DNA from 3 places in the Kocuria sp. CPCC 205260 genome. Region 3 is predicted to be linked to each of the others. Evidence: riboswitches for the same ligand, from Rfam matches in the RefSeq annotation. Region 3 holds a riboswitch; each other region holds the start of a gene.

Region 1 (3,199 bases), on a different contig from region 3:
CGGCACGAGCAGACCGGCCAGCGTCAGGGCCAGCGTCGACTTCCCGGCGCCGTTCGGCCCGGTCAGCGCGAACGCGCTGCCGGCGCGCAGGCGCAGGTCCACCGGCTGCGCCGCCGGGGCGCCGGCCCAGGCCCCGTCGGGCACCGCGTCACCGCGGCGCACGCGGCGACGGCGGCGGGAGAGCAGGCGCTGCGAGGGCTGCTCGCGTGAGACCTCGAGCCCGTCGGCGCGCAGGAGCAGCTCACCGGGGGCGGGGGCCGGGGCGACCGCGGCGGCGCGCTGGCCCGGCAGCCAGATGCCGGCGCGGCGCAGCTGCTCGCGCTGGGCCCCTCGGGCGCCGAGGACGTCCTCGGGGCTCCCGTCGGCCAGCACTCCCCGCGGCCCCAGGACCACGACGCGCTCCACCAGATCCGCCCAGACCTCGGTGCGGTGCTCGACCACGATCAGTGTGGCCCCGGTGTCCTCGACCACCGACTCGACCGCCCTGCGGACGGTCACCACCCCCTCTGGATCCAGGTTGGCCGTGGGCTCGTCGAGCAGCAGCAGGCGCGGGCGCATGGCGGTGATGCCGGCCAGGCCGAGGCGCTGCTGCTGCCCGCCGGACAGCGCCGAGGTGTCCCGGCTGCGGGAGATCTCCAGCCCCACGGCCCGCAGGGCGGCATCGGCTTGGTCCCAGATCTCCTCGGCGGGCACGGCCAGGTTCTCCGGGCCGAACGCGACGTCGTCGCCGGCCCTGGCCAGCAGGATCGAGGACTCCGGATCCTGCTGGAGCAGGCCGGTGACGACGCCGCGCTGGGCTGCGGGCTGTCCGTCCACGAGCAGTTCGCCGCGCGGGCCGCTGCCTCCGGAGGGCGCTGCGCGACCGCCGTCGGGCCCCGGCCCGGGGGCATCGTCCTCGGTGTCCGGGAGCACGCCCGCCAGGGCGTGCAGCAGCGTGGACTTGCCCGAGCCGCTGGCGCCCAGCAGCAGCACGCGCTGCCCCGCGGGGATCTCGAGGTCCACCTGCTCGATGGCTGGGGTCTTCCGACCCTCCGGCTGCCAGCCGAAGCCGCGCGCGAACACGGCGGCTCCGCCGCGCACGGCCCTGTCGGCTCCGTGCGTGCGAGCGGTCATCGACCGGAGGCCAGGCCCGAGAGCACTCCTGTGGAGCGCAGAGCGCGCGTCAGTGCCCACATGGCAAGACCGGCGATGACCGCCCCGGACACCGTGCCCAGCACGACGTAGACCGCCTGGTGGGCCATCGGCCACTCGTAGTAGTAGATCAGGCACTCGGTCAGTGTCCCGAGCGCTCCGGCGGCAGCGCCCGAGGCCACGGCCACGACCGGGCCGAAGCGGCGGTACCCGGCGGCCAGGAAGACGGCCTCCGCCGCCGCGCCCTGGATGAGACCGGAGAGCACGACCGTCATGCCGAAGTGGGTGCCCAGCAGCCCCTCGAAGCACGCCGCCAGCAGCTCGCAGGCCAGTGCTGCGCCGGGGCGGCGGATGATGAGGGCGGCCAGCGGTCCGGCCATCAGCCATCCGCCGACCAGCAGGCCGCCCGCCGGGGGATAGCCGACCGTGACGGCCTGGGAGAGGGGGTAGACCAGAGCGGACCAGGCCCAGAAGATCACGCCGCAGGCGGCGGCCAGCACTGCGAGGACCACGAGGTCGAGCACGCGCCACCTCAGGCGGGAGCGCGCGCTGCGCTGCGGGGAGCCGAAGGTTCCGGGGTCGCGGTCCGAGCGCGTATCGAGGCCGGATCCGCTGCTCATCTGACTGGTGCTGCGATGCTGCGTCATGGTGGTCCTCCTGGGGGCCCGGGGACGCCGCGGCGCCCCTGTCATCAGGAGGGGAGAAGCGCTTCTCGCGCGATGCTGCGTGGGCGGGCGCCCGCAGGAACGCGCGAGAAGCACCTCCGAGATGCTCGACTTCCTTCGCCGGTGCTAGCCGGAGCAGGTTCGAGGGTCTGCGGCGGACCGCACTCTCAGCGCCCTCGGGCGCTCCCCTGTCGTGTGCCTGGGATCCTACGCCAAACGCGCAGCACATGCAGGTCACCCTCAGCCGGACCCGGAACGGATGAAGGCGCCGGGAGCACACGGCTCCCGGCGCCTTCGCCATCGATCAGCAGGCCGCGCGCAGCGGCCAGCCCGGACCGGTCGAGATCAGCCGCGGCCCTTGGCCTTCTCCTGCGCCTTGAGCTCGGCCTTCTCGCGCTGCTCGGCGACCTGGCGGTTGACCAGGGTCCGCACGACCGTGGTCAGCACACCGCTGACCACGGCGAACAGGACGATGTCGAGCCAGCGGTCCTCACGGGGGTCGTCGCCCTTGGACGGGACCTGGCGGCCGGTGACCTTCTTCCACGTGGCGTCGAGGCCCTTTGTGGCGGCCTGCACGCCCAGCACGGACGCGCCGGTGCCGATGAGTCCCATGATCTTGGGGTTCATGTCATCTCCTACCCCGAGTGAGCCACTCGGGAGATCGCGGAACCGGCGCCTCAGCCGGCGCCGGAGGTTCGGTGCTCACCCTAGCGCGCTCGGCGAGCCGTTGCGGATCACGACGGGCGGTCCGCGCCGCCCTGCGACTCGGCGGTGTCGGCCTCGTCCAGGGCTGCGGCCAGGTCATCGGCGATCAGCGTCTCATCGAGCACGTGCTTGGTCCGATAGCTCGAGCGCCCCACCATGTGCGCCGAGACCGGCGCCGTGAGCAGCATCAGGGCCCAGCCCAGCAGGGCCAGCGGCAGCAGCGTCCACTCGCGGGAGTGGATCACCACGGCCAGCAGCATGCACAGCAGACCGAGCACCTGCGGCTTGGTGGCCGCGTGCATCCGCGACAGGACGTCCGGCAGCCGGATCAGGCCGAGGCCGGCCGTCAGGGACATGAGGCAGCCCACGAGCAGCAGCACGCCCACGACGATGTCGAGCACGAGGTCCATGGGATCCATCAGCGGTGTCCCTCCTTCTCGGACGGGGCGGGCTTCTGCATCGGGGCGGGCCGGTGATCCTGCTCGGCCCGCTCGCCCTCGACCGGCTCCTTGGTGGCGCCCTCATCGGTCTGGCCCGTCTTCCGTGGCCGCGTGGGCTGGACGAACCGCGCCACAGACACCGAGCCGATGAAGCCCAGCAGCGAGACGGTCACGATGACCATCATGTAGTCGGAGTGATCGCTCCAGACCATCTCCAGGGCGATCGCGGCGACCACCACGGAGAGCAGGACGTCGCTG
Region 2 (3,199 bases), on a different contig from region 3:
CGCGGGGCCTGGAGCAGGAGCTGGCCCGTGACTACGCGCTCTCGCGCATCCCGATCCGCGAGGAGATCACCGCCGAGATCGCCCGCCAGGACTTCAGCGCGGAGGGCACCGGCGAGCGCGAGGTCCTGCGCTTCCTGGCCGCCCCCACCGATGTGAACTGGGGCGGCAAGGTCCACGGCGGCATCGTCATGGAATGGATCGACGAGGCCGCATATCTCTGTGCGACCCGCTACTGCGGCCGGGACACCGTGGCCGTGTTCTCCGGCGGCATCCGCTTCATGCGCCCCCTGCACATCGGGGATCTGGTCGAGGTCGACGCCCGCCTGATCTACACCGGGACCAAGGGCATGCACATCGCCGTGGAGGTCCGCTCCGGGGATCCGAAGTCCCGCGAGCTGGAGGTCACCACCAACTGCCTGACAGTCATGGTGGCCCGCGACGAGGAGGGCACCTCCGTGCCCGTCCCCGCCTGGGAGCCGGTGACCGAGGCGGATAAGCGGCTGTGGCAGCACGCACGCACGCTGCTCGAGATCCGCAGCCGCGCCCAGGGCAATCGGCTGCCGAATCACCTGCTGGAGGAGTCCGGCGAGTCGACGACGTCCGCCTGAGGCCACGCGGCGCCGGGAGGCTCAGCGCCGCGGCACGACCAGCCGCACGGTCCCGGAGACCAAGCTCTCGAGCGGGCCGGGGCCTTCCCCGCCGGCCCGCCACAGCGCGGCGAGCCCCAGCAGCAGGAGCACCTGCAGCACGTACAGGTCGGTCAGCTCGGACAGGATCACGTGCAGCGTGTACATGCTCAGCGGCATGGAGCCGGCCGCGAGCACGGGCATCAGCAGGCGGGTGCGCTCCCCTATCGCCAGGCAGATCAGAACGCACACGGCGATGACCGCCGCCGCGATGCCCGAGGTGAAGACCAGGTCGAAGGTCGTCGACGAGTGCGGACCGACCGTGACCAGCCACCACCACGTGGTCGTGGGCGTGGTCCCGTGGCTGCCGATGGTCTGCGCGGCATACGGCGAGCCCCAGGCCAGCGGCGACAGACCGGAGCCGGCGCGCTCGAGGGCCTCGTGCCCGCCTGCGGACAGCAGCAGCTGCGAGCTCACCCAGGCCGCGACGGCCAGCAGGGCGCCGACGGCCCCTGCCCAGGCGGCCGTGGCGGCGCTGCGCCAGTCGAGCCGGGCCAGGAGCAGCCCCACGAGGAGGTAGCCCATCCACTGCAGCACCGGGTAGTAGCCGGTGAGCAGCACGCCGATGACCAGCTCACCCGGCTGAGCCAGGTGGGAGAGCTCGGGCGCTTCGGCGGCGCGCTGGAGGCCGAGCCCGCCGCGGATCAGGTGGGAGGCCACCGGTGAGACCACCAGCCAGAACACGGTCGTGGCCGCCAGACACCGGGTCGGAAGCCGCAGAACCAGCGGGGCGAGCAGGAACAGTACGCCGTAGTTCACCAGGACCACCGCGATCGAGCTCGACAGCGATCCCAGCACGAGTCCGAGGATCGCGATCAGCACGCCGCGCACCGCCAGTGAGGCAGCCGCGTCGCGCCAGCGCCCATAGCGCCGCGTGGACAGCTCGACGGAGAACCCGGCCAGCACCGCGAACAGGGCTGCCGCCTTGCCCGCGATCAGCCCGACGGGCTGCGGATCACCAGCCGCATCCACCAGGTCCATCGTGTGGGTGGCCATCATCCCGAGCAGGGCGACGGCCCGCGCCAGATCGATGCCGAGCATGCGGGCCCCCGGGTCCGGGCGCGTCGGGGGGCTCGAGGGCTCGGAGGCGATGAGGGGCACGCCCTCACTGTGCCTCACATGCTCGGGCCTCGGCCACGCGAGCCCGTCGCACCGCTAGGATCGACGGTGCGGCGCGCAGGTCGTGGGACCTGCACCGCTGAATGACCCCACACGGGAGCCCGGGCACGGGCTGAGAGGAAGCTGACGCGGCTTCGACCGTCGAACCTGCTCCGGTTCATACCGGCGAAGGAAGTGAGAGCTCGATGCCTTCTGCACCCCTGTCCGCCCCCGCGACCGCATCCTCCGACGGGCGCCCTCCCGCACCGACCCGCCGCGCGATCCGCGGCGGGATCATGGGCAACTACGTCGACCAGTTCGACATCTTCCTGCCCGTGATCGCCCTGGCTCCGGTGTCGGCGCAGCTGTTCGGCGATCATGACATCGTGCGCAATGCTGGCCTGATCTTCGTGGCCACCCTGCTGGGCCGCCCGCTCGGGGCCATGATCTTCGGCCCGATCGCCGACCGCGCGGGCCGGGTGCTCATCACCCAGGTCGCCCTCGCCGGCATCTGCCTCACGACCCTGCTGATCGCCCTGGTCCCCGGGCACGAGGTGCTCGGCGCGGGCACGTTCCTGGCGGTGCTGGCGCTGCGCCTCCTGGGCGGGATCTTCCTGGGCGGGGAGTACACCTCGGCGATCCCGCTGGCCATGGAGTGGGCGCGCCCGCGCTCACGCGGTCGTCTCAGCGGGATGATCATGGCGATGTCGCCGCTGGCCAACGCCAGCATCGCCGCCGTCACCTTCCTCCTCCTGCTGCTGCTGGACGACAGCGAGTACGCCGCCTGGGGCTGGCGGCTGCCGTTCCTGCTCGGCGCCGCCCTGGCCGCTGCCATGCTGATCTACTACCGCCACATGGTCGAGGAGGCTCCGCAGCGTCGTCGCCCGGCCCGTTCCGCACACCCGCTGGCGCAGCTCGTCAGGGGCAGCAGCCGCCGGTCGCTGCGGCAGGTCCTCGTGCTGATGACCGGGCTGTGGCTGCTCACCTACATGGCAGTGCCCACCCTGACCGCCCAGCTCTCGCGCAGGCCGCAGCTCGAGCCGCAGACCGTCTCCCTCGTCATGCTGGGCGCGACGGCCGTGTCCGCGCTGGCCATGGCCGGGGCGGGTGCGCTGTCCAGTCGGATCGGGCGGCGCCGGTTCTTCGTGGGCTTCGGTCTGCTCTGCGCAGCGGTCTCTCCCGTCATCCTCCTGGCGCTGCTGTCCGGGGCCCTCGGAGCCGGCATCGGCACGGTGCTGCTGCTGGCAGCCGCGCTGCAGGTCACGACGGTGACCGGCTACGGGCCGGTGGGCGCCTATCTGACGGAGCGCTTCCCCGACGAGATCCGGGCCAGCGGATACGGGGTGGCCTACAGCATCTCGATCGTGCTGCCCGCGCTCTACCCCTACTACCTGCCGCCGCTGCAGCAGCTGCTC
Region 3 (3,199 bases):
CCCCGCAGGCCGATCCGGGGCAGGGCCAGGACACGGGCGCCCAGGCAGAGCGGGGCCGCGGTGAGTCGGACGGCCGCTCCGGGCAGCGCCGGCAGCGCGGTGAGCGATCCTCCGGCCGTGGCGGCCGCGGCCGGTCCGAGGCGCAGTCCGGGGCCCGCTCCGAGGACGAGACCCGCTCCCTGATCGAGGCGCGCATCCGTGCGGCCTCCGGCGAGGCTCCCGAGGCGAGCGCCCCGCGCGAGGACGCGGCGGATCAGTCGGCCCCGGAGAAGGAGGCCGACGGCGAGTCCACGCCGCGAGAGGCATCGGAGCCGAAGCGCCGGGACGCCGCTCAGGGCCCCCAGGGACGACGTGAGCGGCGATCGCGCACGGCGCGAGCCGAGTCGCAGGAGGCGGCCCAGGGTGCTTCCCAGGGCGAGCAGGCGGCTGCCGCTCAGCAGAAGCGTCGCAGCCGCACCGCGGCCGCTGCCCAGGCGGCGCCGGAGCCGGTCCAGGCCCCGGCCGCACCGACGGCCCCGGCCGCTCAGGGCACGGCGACGGTGCGCGATGCGGACGCGGAGCAGGCCGCCCCGGTGCGCCAGCGGGCCCGTCGCTCGCGCCGTGCCGCAGCCCCGGCGGGCACGCCCGAGGTCCCGCAGTCGGCTCCCGCGGCTCCGGGCGCCGCGGCGACCGTGACCGCAGGCACCGCCTCGGTGGTCTCGACCTCCGACGGAGCCTCGCAGGTGACGATCAACGGCGAGGTCATCGAGCTGCCGCAGGGCCACAGCGCCGCCGAGGCGCTGGGCGCCGGCGGCTCGACCGGCTCGCAGCTCGAGTCGCTGGCCAGCACCATGGGCGAGCGCGAGCCCGGTGCCGCCGGACCGCGTCGCCGCCCGCGCCGCTCGCGGCGCGCCAGCGCGCCCGAGGCCGCTCCTCAGACGGGCGCGGAGCAGTCCTCGCCGCAGGACGGTCACGGGCGCACCTGAGCGCAGGGCCGCACCGGCGAGCAGCCGGCCCCGCTGAGCCGCGTGCATGACGGCCGCCTCCCCGAGCGGGGAGGCGGCCGTCATCGTCTCCCAACAGAGCAGCCGGATCACGTGTAGACTGAGCAGGCACGACACGGGGTGCCGCCCGAGCAGGCGGCTGAGAGCACACCCGTAGAACCTGAACTAGTTCGCACTAGCGGAGGGATTGTCGCCTTGATGCACAGTCACACCCAGAGTCCATCGCAGTCCGCCCACCAGCCCGTCTCGGAGCGGATGGCCCGGCTGCTCGAGCAGCTGCGCAGCACTCGCCCCCTGGTGCAGTGCCTGACCAACACGGTGGTCTCCAACTTCACCGCCAACGCCCTGCTGGCCCTCGGCGCTGCTCCGGCCATGACGGACATCCAGGGGGAGGCAGGGCCGTTCGCCGAGGTCGCCGACGGCATGCTGATCAACCTGGGCACCCCGGATCCCGAGCAGCGCGGCGCCATGCGCGAGGCCGCTGCCGCGCGACAGGCCTCAGGCCGCCCCTGGGTGCTGGACCCGGTGGCGATCGGCTCGCTGCCGATCCGCACTGCCCTTGCCGCCGAGCTGCTCGAGTCCCGTCCGGCGGTGATCCGCGGCAACCCCTCGGAGGTCCTGGCTCTGACCGGAGGGGCCGGGGGCCGCGGCGTCGACACGACCGATGCCCCGGAGGCCGCCGTTCAGGCTGCCCGGCAGCTCGTATCGACCGGCAGCGCCGATGCCGTGGCCATCTCCGGGCCCGTCGATCTGATCGTCTCCTTCTCGGCGACGCTGAGCGTGCCGCACGGGCACGAGCTGCTGACCCAGGTGGTGGGCGGAGGATGCGCCCTGGGCTCCGTGATCGCGGCCTTCGCCGCCGTCGCGCAGGACCCCGCCGAGGCCGCTGCGGCCGGGAGCCTGGTCTGGGGGCTGGCGGCCGAGGACGCCGCCGATCGCTGCCAGGGCCCGGGGTCCTTCGCCGTGCATCTGCTCGACTCCCTGCACGGGCTGCGCCCCGAGGACGTCGCCGAGCGCTGCCGTGTCGAGGCAGCCGATGCCTCGAACGCCGCGGACGGTGCCGCCGCCGGGGCGGGTCAGGCCGAGGAGGCCGGGCGATGAGCCCCCGATTCGACCCCGCCGCACTGTCGCTCTACCACGTCACCGACCCCCAGCTCAGCCGGACTCGCAGCGTCCCCGAGGTCGCGCGGCTGGCTGTCGAGGGCGGGGCGAGCATGATCCAGGTCCGAGCCAAGGACGCCTCCGGACGCGAGCTGCTCGAGCTGCTCGAGGCCGTCGTGTCGGCCGTCGACGGCGCGGCCCCGGTGGTCGTCGACGATCGCGTGGAGTGCCACCTGGCCGCACGCGCCCGGGGGATCGCATGCGACGGCGTCCACATCGGCCAGTCGGATCTGCCCCCGGAGGACGCCCGGCGCCTGTGCGGACCGGAGGCGATCATCGGGCTCTCTGCGGCCTCGCAGGACGAGATCGCAGCTGCCGCGGCACTGCCCGCGGGCACGGTGGACTACCTGGGCATCGGGGCGGTGCGGGCCACGGAGACCAAGCCCGACGCCCCGCAGCCGCTGGGCATCGACGGCTTCGCCCGGGCCCGAGCCCTGAGTGCCCTCCCGGCCGTGGCCATCGGCGGGATCCGGCCGGAGGACGTCGCGGGGCTGATGGCCGCAGGTGCCGACGGCGTGGCCGTGGTCTCCGGGATCTGCTCGGCTGCCGATCCGCGCCTGGCGGCGCAGACCTACCGACGGGAGATGCAGCGATGAACTCGACGACCTGGAGCACGACCAGCACGCGCGCCGTCCCGCGCGTCCTGTCGATCGCCGGAACCGATCCGACCGGCGGCGCCGGTCTGCATGCGGATCTGAAGACCATCAGCGTCCTGGGCGGCTACGGCATGGGTGCGGTCACCGCTGTCATCGCGCAGAACACCTGCGGTGTGCGCTCGATCCACACGCCGCCGCCGGAGGTGCTGAGGGATCAGCTGCTGGCCGTCTCCGACGACGTCGTCGTGGATGCCGTGAAGATCGGCATGCTGGGCAGCGCCGGTGCGGTCGAGGTCGTGGGGCAGTGGCTGCAGGAGCAGAAGCCGCCGCTGTGCGTCATCGATCCCGTCATGGTCGCCACAGCCGGTGGGACGCTGCTGGAGTCCGAGGCGCTCGGCGCCGTCCTGGAGCTGCTGGGCTCCGCCGACCTGGTGACGCCGAATCTCACGGAGCTCGCCT

Evidence for each region. Region 3 has a riboswitch for thiamine pyrophosphate ahead of thiM (hydroxyethylthiazole kinase). Riboswitches for the same ligand answer to the same signal wherever they lie in the genome.
Region 1: linked by a shared signal. The riboswitch ahead of RF645_RS11560 (ECF transporter S component) and the one ahead of thiM (hydroxyethylthiazole kinase) in region 3 are both predicted to bind thiamine pyrophosphate.
Region 2: linked by a shared signal. The riboswitch ahead of RF645_RS12260 (MFS transporter) and the one ahead of thiM (hydroxyethylthiazole kinase) in region 3 are both predicted to bind thiamine pyrophosphate.

The regions. Positions count from the first base shown of each region.
Region 1 covers NZ_JAVKPT010000008.1:75,628-78,826, reverse strand. Annotated here, with positions in the region: gene RF645_RS11565 (ATP-binding cassette domain-containing protein) at 1-1,113, opposite strand, end outside; gene RF645_RS11560 (ECF transporter S component) at 1,110-1,778, opposite strand; TPP riboswitch at 1,892-1,996, opposite strand; gene RF645_RS11555 (DUF4235 domain-containing protein) at 2,142-2,423, opposite strand; gene mnhG (monovalent cation/H(+) antiporter subunit G) at 2,531-2,920, opposite strand; gene RF645_RS11545 (monovalent cation/H+ antiporter complex subunit F) at 2,920-3,199, opposite strand, start outside.
Region 2 covers NZ_JAVKPT010000010.1:30,153-33,351, reverse strand. Annotated here, with positions in the region: gene RF645_RS12270 (acyl-CoA thioesterase) at 1-608, shown strand, start outside; gene RF645_RS12265 (heparan-alpha-glucosaminide N-acetyltransferase domain-containing protein) at 630-1,787, opposite strand; TPP riboswitch at 1,889-1,996, shown strand; gene RF645_RS12260 (MFS transporter) at 1,991-3,199, shown strand, end outside.
Region 3 covers NZ_JAVKPT010000001.1:247,403-250,601, reverse strand. Annotated here, with positions in the region: gene RF645_RS01060 (Rne/Rng family ribonuclease) at 1-965, shown strand, start outside; TPP riboswitch at 1,090-1,188, shown strand; gene thiM (hydroxyethylthiazole kinase) at 1,182-2,084, shown strand; gene thiE (thiamine phosphate synthase) at 2,081-2,740, shown strand; gene thiD (bifunctional hydroxymethylpyrimidine kinase/phosphomethylpyrimidine kinase) at 2,737-3,199, shown strand, end outside.